2 regions of the Ectobacillus polymachus genome follow, and region 1 is predicted to be linked to the other one. Evidence: a T-box and tRNA genes for the amino acid it is inferred to sense, from the RefSeq annotation. Region 1 holds a T-box; the other holds one or more tRNA genes.

Evidence for each region. The T-box of region 1 lies ahead of ACM5BR_RS09325 (valine--tRNA ligase). A T-box ahead of a tRNA ligase gene usually reads a tRNA of that ligase, here a tRNA-Val.
Region 2: it encodes a tRNA-Val, which carries the amino acid that the T-box ahead of ACM5BR_RS09325 (valine--tRNA ligase) is inferred to sense. The anticodon was not compared.

What each region holds. Positions count from the first base shown of each region.
Region 1 is NZ_JBLREB010000001.1:1,810,936-1,815,125, reverse strand. Features, by position in the region: gene ysxE (spore coat protein YsxE) at 1-846, shown strand, start outside; gene ACM5BR_RS09330 (hypothetical protein) at 946-1,143, opposite strand; T-box leader at 1,319-1,543, shown strand; gene ACM5BR_RS09325 (valine--tRNA ligase) at 1,658-4,190, shown strand, end outside.
Region 2 is NZ_JBLREB010000001.1:405,799-409,988, reverse strand. Features, by position in the region: gene ACM5BR_RS01990 (reverse transcriptase domain-containing protein) at 1-477, opposite strand, end outside; gene ACM5BR_RS01985 (hypothetical protein) at 462-692, opposite strand; gene ACM5BR_RS01980 (D-alanyl-D-alanine carboxypeptidase family protein) at 1,421-2,599, opposite strand; tRNA gene ACM5BR_RS01975 (tRNA-Val) at 2,828-2,900, shown strand; gene ACM5BR_RS01970 (hypothetical protein) at 3,250-3,774, shown strand; gene ACM5BR_RS01965 (hypothetical protein) at 3,867-4,190, opposite strand, start outside.

The DNA.
Region 1 (4,190 bases):
AAAGGATTTACGAACTATGCTCCTGTTTATCATTCTATGGACGGTAACTATGTGTTATCCGACGGGGAGAATCGCTATTACTTAATGCCTTGGTTAGAATCTGATGGGGGAGAAGAGAACGATCATTATCATAGAATGTTTCAGACGCTGGCACTCATGCATCAAAAAACTGCCAGAGAAGAAAAAATATCAGAAGAAAAAGTTAGGAATCATTATGACTCCATCTCTAGACGCTGGGAACAAGAGAAGAATATGCTTGATCAATTCATCGTATCTTGTGAAAATAAATGGTACATGTCGCCATTTGAGCTGCAATACTGCACCTATTATCACCATGTCATGCGTTCACACCAATTTGCAACAAAAAAACTGGATGAGTGGCACGAGGCCATGAAAGAGAAGGAATCAACACGCATATCTCTCATTCATGGAAATGTAGCAAGCAATCATTTCTTATTTGATCATCAACGAAATGGATACTTTATAAGTCTAGAACAATTACAATATTCTACGCCTATACAAGATTTGGTACAATTTTACTTGCGCTCGTTATATACGTATCCGATAGCTCGAAATGATCGGTATGAATGGTTTCACGAATACCAAAAGACATTTCCCTTCACCCAAGAAGAAAATAAACTGATGCTTGCCTATCTTTCGTATCCACAACGTTTTACTAAACGAGTATCAGAGTACATGGAGGCAGCGCCAAGGGAAGATGTACAAGAGATTCACTCCGTTAACAGCTTACAACGCGGCTATTGGCTTATTAGTAATACCGAATTTTTTATCTCTCAAATTCAAGCAGCGGAGGCTCAGCAAAAGGAACAAAATCAGCAAACGTAGAAAAGTGCCATAGCGTATATGTTATGAAAAGGACCGTTACGAATAACTCTACATGTTTTAGAGTTTTTGTAACGGTCCTTTTCTCATTGATTTGGTTAGTTAGGGCTGTTGCCAATGTGTTCGAATCGTTAACGTAATAAAGATGACGAGCAAAATAATGTCTATAAACGTCGGAAGTAATAGGGTACGTATCGTTTGGAAAATCGTTAATGGGATTATAAAATCATATAAAATGGATTGAACAGACCGCAACCAGGAGGGGGTAGAGAAATTATACGTTCTCTTTAAGCGTTTCATCATGATTCCTCCGTTCATTCTTATACTTCTAGAATATGAAATAAAGTAAGAAATGTGCCTATGATTATAGTTTGTATTCGATGTAGCTGAAACTTCAGAGGTAAAAATTATTGAAACGTTATTGACGATTACGCTATTCTTTTTTAGACTATAATGTAGGATAGATGTAATATAGAAATATGCGAAGACAGGGAAGAGTACATCGTACAGCATCTTACAGAGAGAGAAATCAATTGCTGGGAGATTTCTTAGATACAGGCGATAGAAGGTAGCCCTAGAGCAGCTTCTTTGAAATAATAGTAGAAGAGGCCGGGATGTAACCCCGTTACATAATGAAGTGTGCAGGCAGTCGTCTGCAAAAAAAGGTGGTACCGCGAATCTAACTCCATTCGTCCTTTTCTAGGATGAAGGAGTTTTTTTATTTGCGAGAGATACAGCAAGCTAGATCCACGAAAAGTGATCCGGCTATGCTGTGCGTGTCTCGCTACGCTTTTCTAAAATAGGAGGGATATAAATGGAACAGAAGACGTTATCGACAAAATACGATCATGCATCCGTTGAAGCGGGTCGTTATAAATGGTGGGTGGAAGGAAAATATTTTGAAGCAACCGGAGATTCGGAAAAGGAACCGTATACGATTGTAATTCCGCCCCCTAACGTAACAGGAAAGCTTCACCTAGGTCATGCATGGGACACAGCCTTACAAGATATTTTAACACGTGCAAAGCGTATGCAAGGTTATGATGTATTATGGCTCCCTGGTATGGACCATGCGGGGATTGCAACGCAAGCAAAGGTAGAAGCAAAGCTTCGTGAAGAAGGAGTATCTCGTTACGATTTAGGTCGTGAGAAGTTTTTAGCAAAAGCATGGGAATGGAAAGAAGAATATGCATCACATATTCGTGCACAGTGGGAAAAGCTAGGACTTGGACTTGATTATTCAAGAGAACGCTTTACCCTTGATGAAGGATTATCTGCTGCTGTTCGTGAAGTATTCGTAACTCTTTACAAAAAAGGGTTAATCTATCGCGGAGAATATATTATCAACTGGGATCCGCAAACGAGAACAGCACTTTCTGATATCGAAGTTATTTATAAAGATATACAAGGCGCTTTTTATCATATGCGTTATCCACTTTCTGATGGTTCCGGCTATTTAGAAATTGCGACGACTCGTCCAGAAACAATGCTTGGTGATACAGCCGTTGCTGTACATCCGAAAGACGAACGTTACAATCATTTAATTGGTAAGACTCTTATCCTTCCAATTGTAGGAAGGGAAATTCCGATTGTTGGTGATGAATATGTTGATATGGAATTTGGCTCAGGGGCTGTAAAAATTACACCAGCTCACGATCCTAACGATTTTGAAGTTGGAAACCGTCACAACTTAGCACGTATTCTCGTTATGAACGAGGACGGCACAATGAATGAAAATGCAGGAAAATATCAAGGAATGGATCGTTTCGAATGCCGAAAGCAAATTGTAAACGATTTGAAAGAGCAAGGTGTTCTAACGAAAATTGAAGAAATGACGCACTCTGTCGGTCATAGTGAACGAAGCGGGGCAGTTGTTGAGCCATATCTTTCTACACAATGGTTTGTAAAAATGAAGCCATTAGCTGAAAAGGCAATCCAATTGCAAGAACAAGAAGAAAAGGTTACATTCGTACCAGACCGTTTTGAAAAGACATACTTGCGTTGGATGGAAAACATCCGCGATTGGTGTATTTCACGTCAGCTTTGGTGGGGACACCGTATCCCAGCTTGGTATCATAAAAAAACAGGCGAAGTATACGTAGGAGTAAACCCTCCAGCAGATATCGAAAATTGGGAACAAGATGAAGATGTTTTGGATACATGGTTTAGCTCAGCTTTATGGCCATTTTCAACATTAGGCTGGCCGAATCGTGATGCTGAAGATTTCAAACGCTATTACTCAACAGACGTACTCGTTACAGGCTATGATATTATCTTCTTCTGGGTTTCTCGTATGATTTTCCAAGGCTTAGAATTTACAGGAAAACGTCCATTTAAAGATGTATATATCCACGGGCTTGTTCGTGATGCTGAGGGACGTAAGATGAGTAAATCACTTGGTAATGGCGTAGACCCTATGGAAGTTATTGAAAAGTATGGCGCGGATTCTTTACGTTATTTCTTAGCAACAGCTGGATCACCTGGTCAAGATGTTCGCTATAGTGTGGAAAAAGTAGAATCGACATGGAATTTCATTAATAAGATATGGAATGCATCTCGCTTCGTATTAATGAATCTAGACGAAATGAAATATGAGGATATTGATCTTACGACAACTATGAATGTTGCCGATAAATGGATTTTAACGCGTTTAAATGAAACCATTGAAAGTGTAACGAAAAATATTGATAAATATGAACTAGGTGAAGTAGGCCGCTCCCTTTATAACTTTATTTGGGATGACTTCTGTGATTGGTATATTGAAATGGCGAAGCTTCCTTTATATGGTGAGGATGAAGCAGCGAAGAAAACAACTCGCTCGGTATTAGCTTACGTATTAGATTCTATTATGAAATTGCTTCATCCATTCATGCCATTTGTGACTGAAGAAATTTGGCAAGCTCTCCCTCATGAAGGGGATTCCATCACCGTTTCGAAATGGCCTGAAGTACGGGACGATTTAAACGATCATCAAGCTGCAGAGGATATGCAGGTTCTTACGGAAATTATTCGTTCTGTTCGTAACATTCGTGCAGAAGTAAATACACCGCTTAGCAAAAAAATTCAACTTCTTCTCAAGGTAAAGGATGAAGCGGTATTAGCAAGCTTAAAGGAAAACAGCTCGTACATTGAACGTTTCTGTAATCCGAGTGATCTAATCATTGCAACTGATATACAAGCACCGGAAAAGGCGATGACAGCTGTTGTAACTGGGGTAGAACTATTCCTCCCACTTGAAGGCTTAATTAATATTGAAGAAGAAATAGCTCGTCTGGAAAAAGAATTGAAGAAACTAGATGCAGAGGTAGAGCGAGTTCAGAAAAAACTAGGCAATGAAGGATTCGTGA
Region 2 (4,190 bases), 1.4 Mb from region 1:
CCATTTCTTCGCCATAGGGGAAATTAGGTAATAGTTCTTGAAACCCTGAAGCTTCCTATTCAGCCCTTTTACCAAATCTCGAATATCCAAATACAGTTTATTCCTTGGCTCCGTGTAAGCTTTTATCTTTGCTCGCATTTTCCTCATTGCGTTCTTTTTCGGTATGTGGGACATGACATATAGGATGTTTCCGCCTTTTCTCCTAATTGGAAACTTTCGATTGTGAAATCCTAGAAAGTCAAATCCGTCTGTGTCGTTCCATAGATTGACTAGTCTTGATTTCTTTCGATTTATGGAAAGGTCAAGTTTTCCCATTATTGTCTGAATGACTCGAATACTTTCTAACGCTTGTTGTTTGGTCTTGCATAGAATGACGAAGTCATTTGCATACCTAATCAGTTCTCCAAGATGTTCAAATCTCTTTTTCCAAAGCTTATCCATTGTATTCAAGTAGATATTCGCTAGGAGTGGAGAGATGACACCTCCTTGCGGAGTTCCTGTAACAGGATTCCTAATGGACGTTTCTTTCCATCATCTTTTGGAATGTAGGTTCTTAGAACTGGACTTGGGTGATAGCGCTTCTCCTTCAATTCTAGGTAGAGTTCGTTCATGAATTTCTTTTCCCCATATTCCAGGACAATCTTTTCAATTGTCTGTCCGTCTACACCTCCACTTCCTCTCTTTCGTTTCACACGTTGCCATGCTTCCCACAGAATATCAGGTCGATAGATTTTGTCATATAATACATGAAATCTACGAGTTGGACTTTCCTTGGCACAAAGATATAACGTCTTCCAGAGTTCTTGAGCTTTTGCTGTTTGGTGTAATTAGCCATTTTCTTGGCATTCACTGACTCTTACCTCCTTCTGACATATGAACGAAGTAGGGTATTGGCTTTTGCCGTCCTTCCCTAGACAATGTTGTGTTGTCATTGTCATCATTGGTACTATGACCCCCTCCGACTCCCTCTCCTCCATCCACCATTTCGTTTGCACTTATAGGTTTCTGCTTTACTTTTCTATAAAGTGACGAGGAGGGTATCCCCAGTTCCGTTATCTACTTTCCTAACATGTCGTTCCCCTTACCCCGAGAGTTCTTTGGTGCTGCTGTTCCAAGTTCTTCACACCTTCCTTGGTCTTCGCCCATAGTCTCAAGGCTCGACTTCTCTTCAGCCACCTACGGTGGGTTCTTTTGACGAGACGGCAGGATTCACTTTATGTTACAACCTGTTAGGTTGCTCGCACTCTTCTAGAGAGTTACTTTGTCACAGGGCTTCAACCTTAGAATTTCTTCACCAGTTGCCTGTCAGCTACTGAGCGTCTTGGCACTTACTCAGATTGGACTTTCACCAATTAGCAGTTAACGGCTTTCTGGGCACGCAAGCTAAAAAAGAGGCTATGTCATCACATAGCCCCTTCAATTATGCAGAAATATTTTGTTTTCGTTTTTTCAACATGACACTAACACTACTTATTAAGAGAATAAATAGAATCCCAAGTCCTATTGGCAGGGTACCATCTTGCAACATAGTTTCGCCTGATGGCCGCTGGAATGTTACACTATCCTTTGCAAATGCAGGAATGGAATCGAGAACTTGTCCATTTTTCACAAGATCCACCTGGCCAATCCTTTGCCCCTTCACAATGCCGTGATCATATAACGTTTCATTATCAATTTGAAGTGGATGAAATACTGCTTGTACTTGTTTACCTTCCCCTTTTTTCAAGGTTAAGTCTGAACCTCTCTCTAGCTCAACCGGAACAGGTTGTCCTAGAAATACAGCATTCTGTGTCCAATCATTTTTATCAAGCACCTGCTGCTTCTCAAGTAACGGAAATGCATAATCAGCCATTGCCTTCACATCCTCATATTCAGCAGGATTATGAGAACTCATTACAACATTAATAATGCGATTCCCATCCTTTTCATTCACCTGTATGAGTGTATTATGCGCCTCATTGGTAAATCCAGTTTTCCCCGCAATCACATTCGGATTATCAAAAAACTTCGCTTTATTAAGAATAGAAATTGTCTGACGTGACGTCGTTATCGTCGTTCTCTTCGTATCCATCGCCTTCATAATTTCTGGATACTTACTAGCCTCGCGCATAATAAGCGCCATATCATAAGGTGTTGTATAATGATTCGGATCATGCAATCCATTTGGCGTCACAAAGTGACTATCCTTCGCACCAAGTTCTTTTGCCTTTTCATTCATTAAGTTAGAGAAGTTCTCCGCACTACCCGAAACATGCTCTGCAATGGCATACGCCATATCATTTGCACTCAGCACCATCATAATTGTAAGCGCTGTATCCCGATCAACCGAATCACCTACATGAAAATCAACCTGATAATTACTCTTTTCTTGATCTAACGCCTTTTGTGAAAACGTAATACGATCACCAGGCTTCGTATTCTCCATCAGCAAAATAGCAGTTAGTACTTTCGTAATACTAGCTGGATACGCACGATGATATGCTTCTTTATCGTACAAAACATCACCCGTTTTAGCATCCATTGAAACAGCAAACTCTCCAACAACATGCGGCTGCTCCTCAGCATAAACAGAAGGCACACTAACAAGCAGCAAAGCCATCAAGACTATTGCAATTCTCCGAATCATCGAATTCTCCCTTATATGTATCTCTCTATCTATTTATTGTAAATTCCCCATAATGAGTCGATTAAATGCTTCCGTAATATTGGAAAATATCGTTTTCTTAAATTCCTTTTCTACTATATCATACTGTGCTTGAATATAACAAACACGATTTTGTTGACAATTTTTTCATCCTTCTGTATAGTATTACTAATATTTCTTCCTGATCCTGTAGCTCAGCTGGGAGAGCGCCACCTTGACAGGGTGGAGGTCGCTGGTTCGAGACCAGTCGGGGTCATACAAATATAAGGCCTTAATCCTTTTGTTTTCAAGGGATTAAGGCCTTTTCCTTTTAGACTTTAATCTAAGTTTTTAATAATAAGCAATTGTGGTCACTTATTGGTCACCTATATTTAAAAACTGCCACATTAAAGTGTACTTGTAAATCCATTTGAAATTCGCCGGATAAGGGTAAAACAATCCCATTAGCAATTTCAAGTCTGTGTATATAAAATATTTATTCAAATACCTAGAACAGGTCAGGGCTGTTAAGTTTCCACTGACGACTGACACAGAAGTACTATCGGCTTAAATAGCAGGAATGACCTTCCGATATGTCGAATTTTGTACTAATAGGAGATGATGATATGAATCAAGATCAAATGGTGCAAAAAATAAATGACTTATCTGATATGATTCAACAAAATAATTCCAATATGCAATTTGACATAACAACTTTATTGACCATTCTTGGTATATTAATAGCTGTCTCTGCTATTGGCGGCCCATTATTAATTAAATTCTGGGTAAATTATACGGTTAATTCGGAGCTAGATAAAAGACTATTAAAATTACTAGAAGCCAATCCGCCTATATTCAGCTTTTCAAGTTCAGCTATTCCAGATGAAAAAAATAGGATTTATCTGAGGGAAGATATTCCTGGAGTTGACCAAATTGATCCAGTAACGGTTTTATCAGTTAGTGTATCCGCTGAACACCCATCTATACAAACTATTATACAACCTATTCAAGATTCAGGATTAATAGGATATCTATACTTGGATGATGAAGATAAAAGGCCATATTTAAGTATACCTAATTATTTTAGTAGCAATGGTAAAGTTAATTACTCGATTCTTTGGCCACGATCTAAATTTGTAAAAAAAGGATAATGAAATGAACTGCACCCCAATTGTTAGACACAACTAACAATTGGAGGTGTAGGTTTTTTATTTTAAAATTTATAATTAATATTTTATCTCATTCATAAAAACTCATCATCTTCTTGCTGATCTAATATATTACTATATTGTTCTAAATCATAAATCTTATCACTCAAGAACATTTTTAGAAAATCAAAAGCCACTTCAACATTTCTCATATCTTGATGATTTGGGTTTATACTATTTAATTTAATTAAATTTCCAACAGAATCTAGCAACATTAAAAAGATTTTAATATCAAGATCATAATCACCCGTGTAATCTCTAGTAGAGCCAATATCCATAGTATTAATTATTTCCTTTATAGCATTAACTTTTGTTTTCCATTCTGTATTGTCTAATTCTTTATCTTGAATAAGAATCCT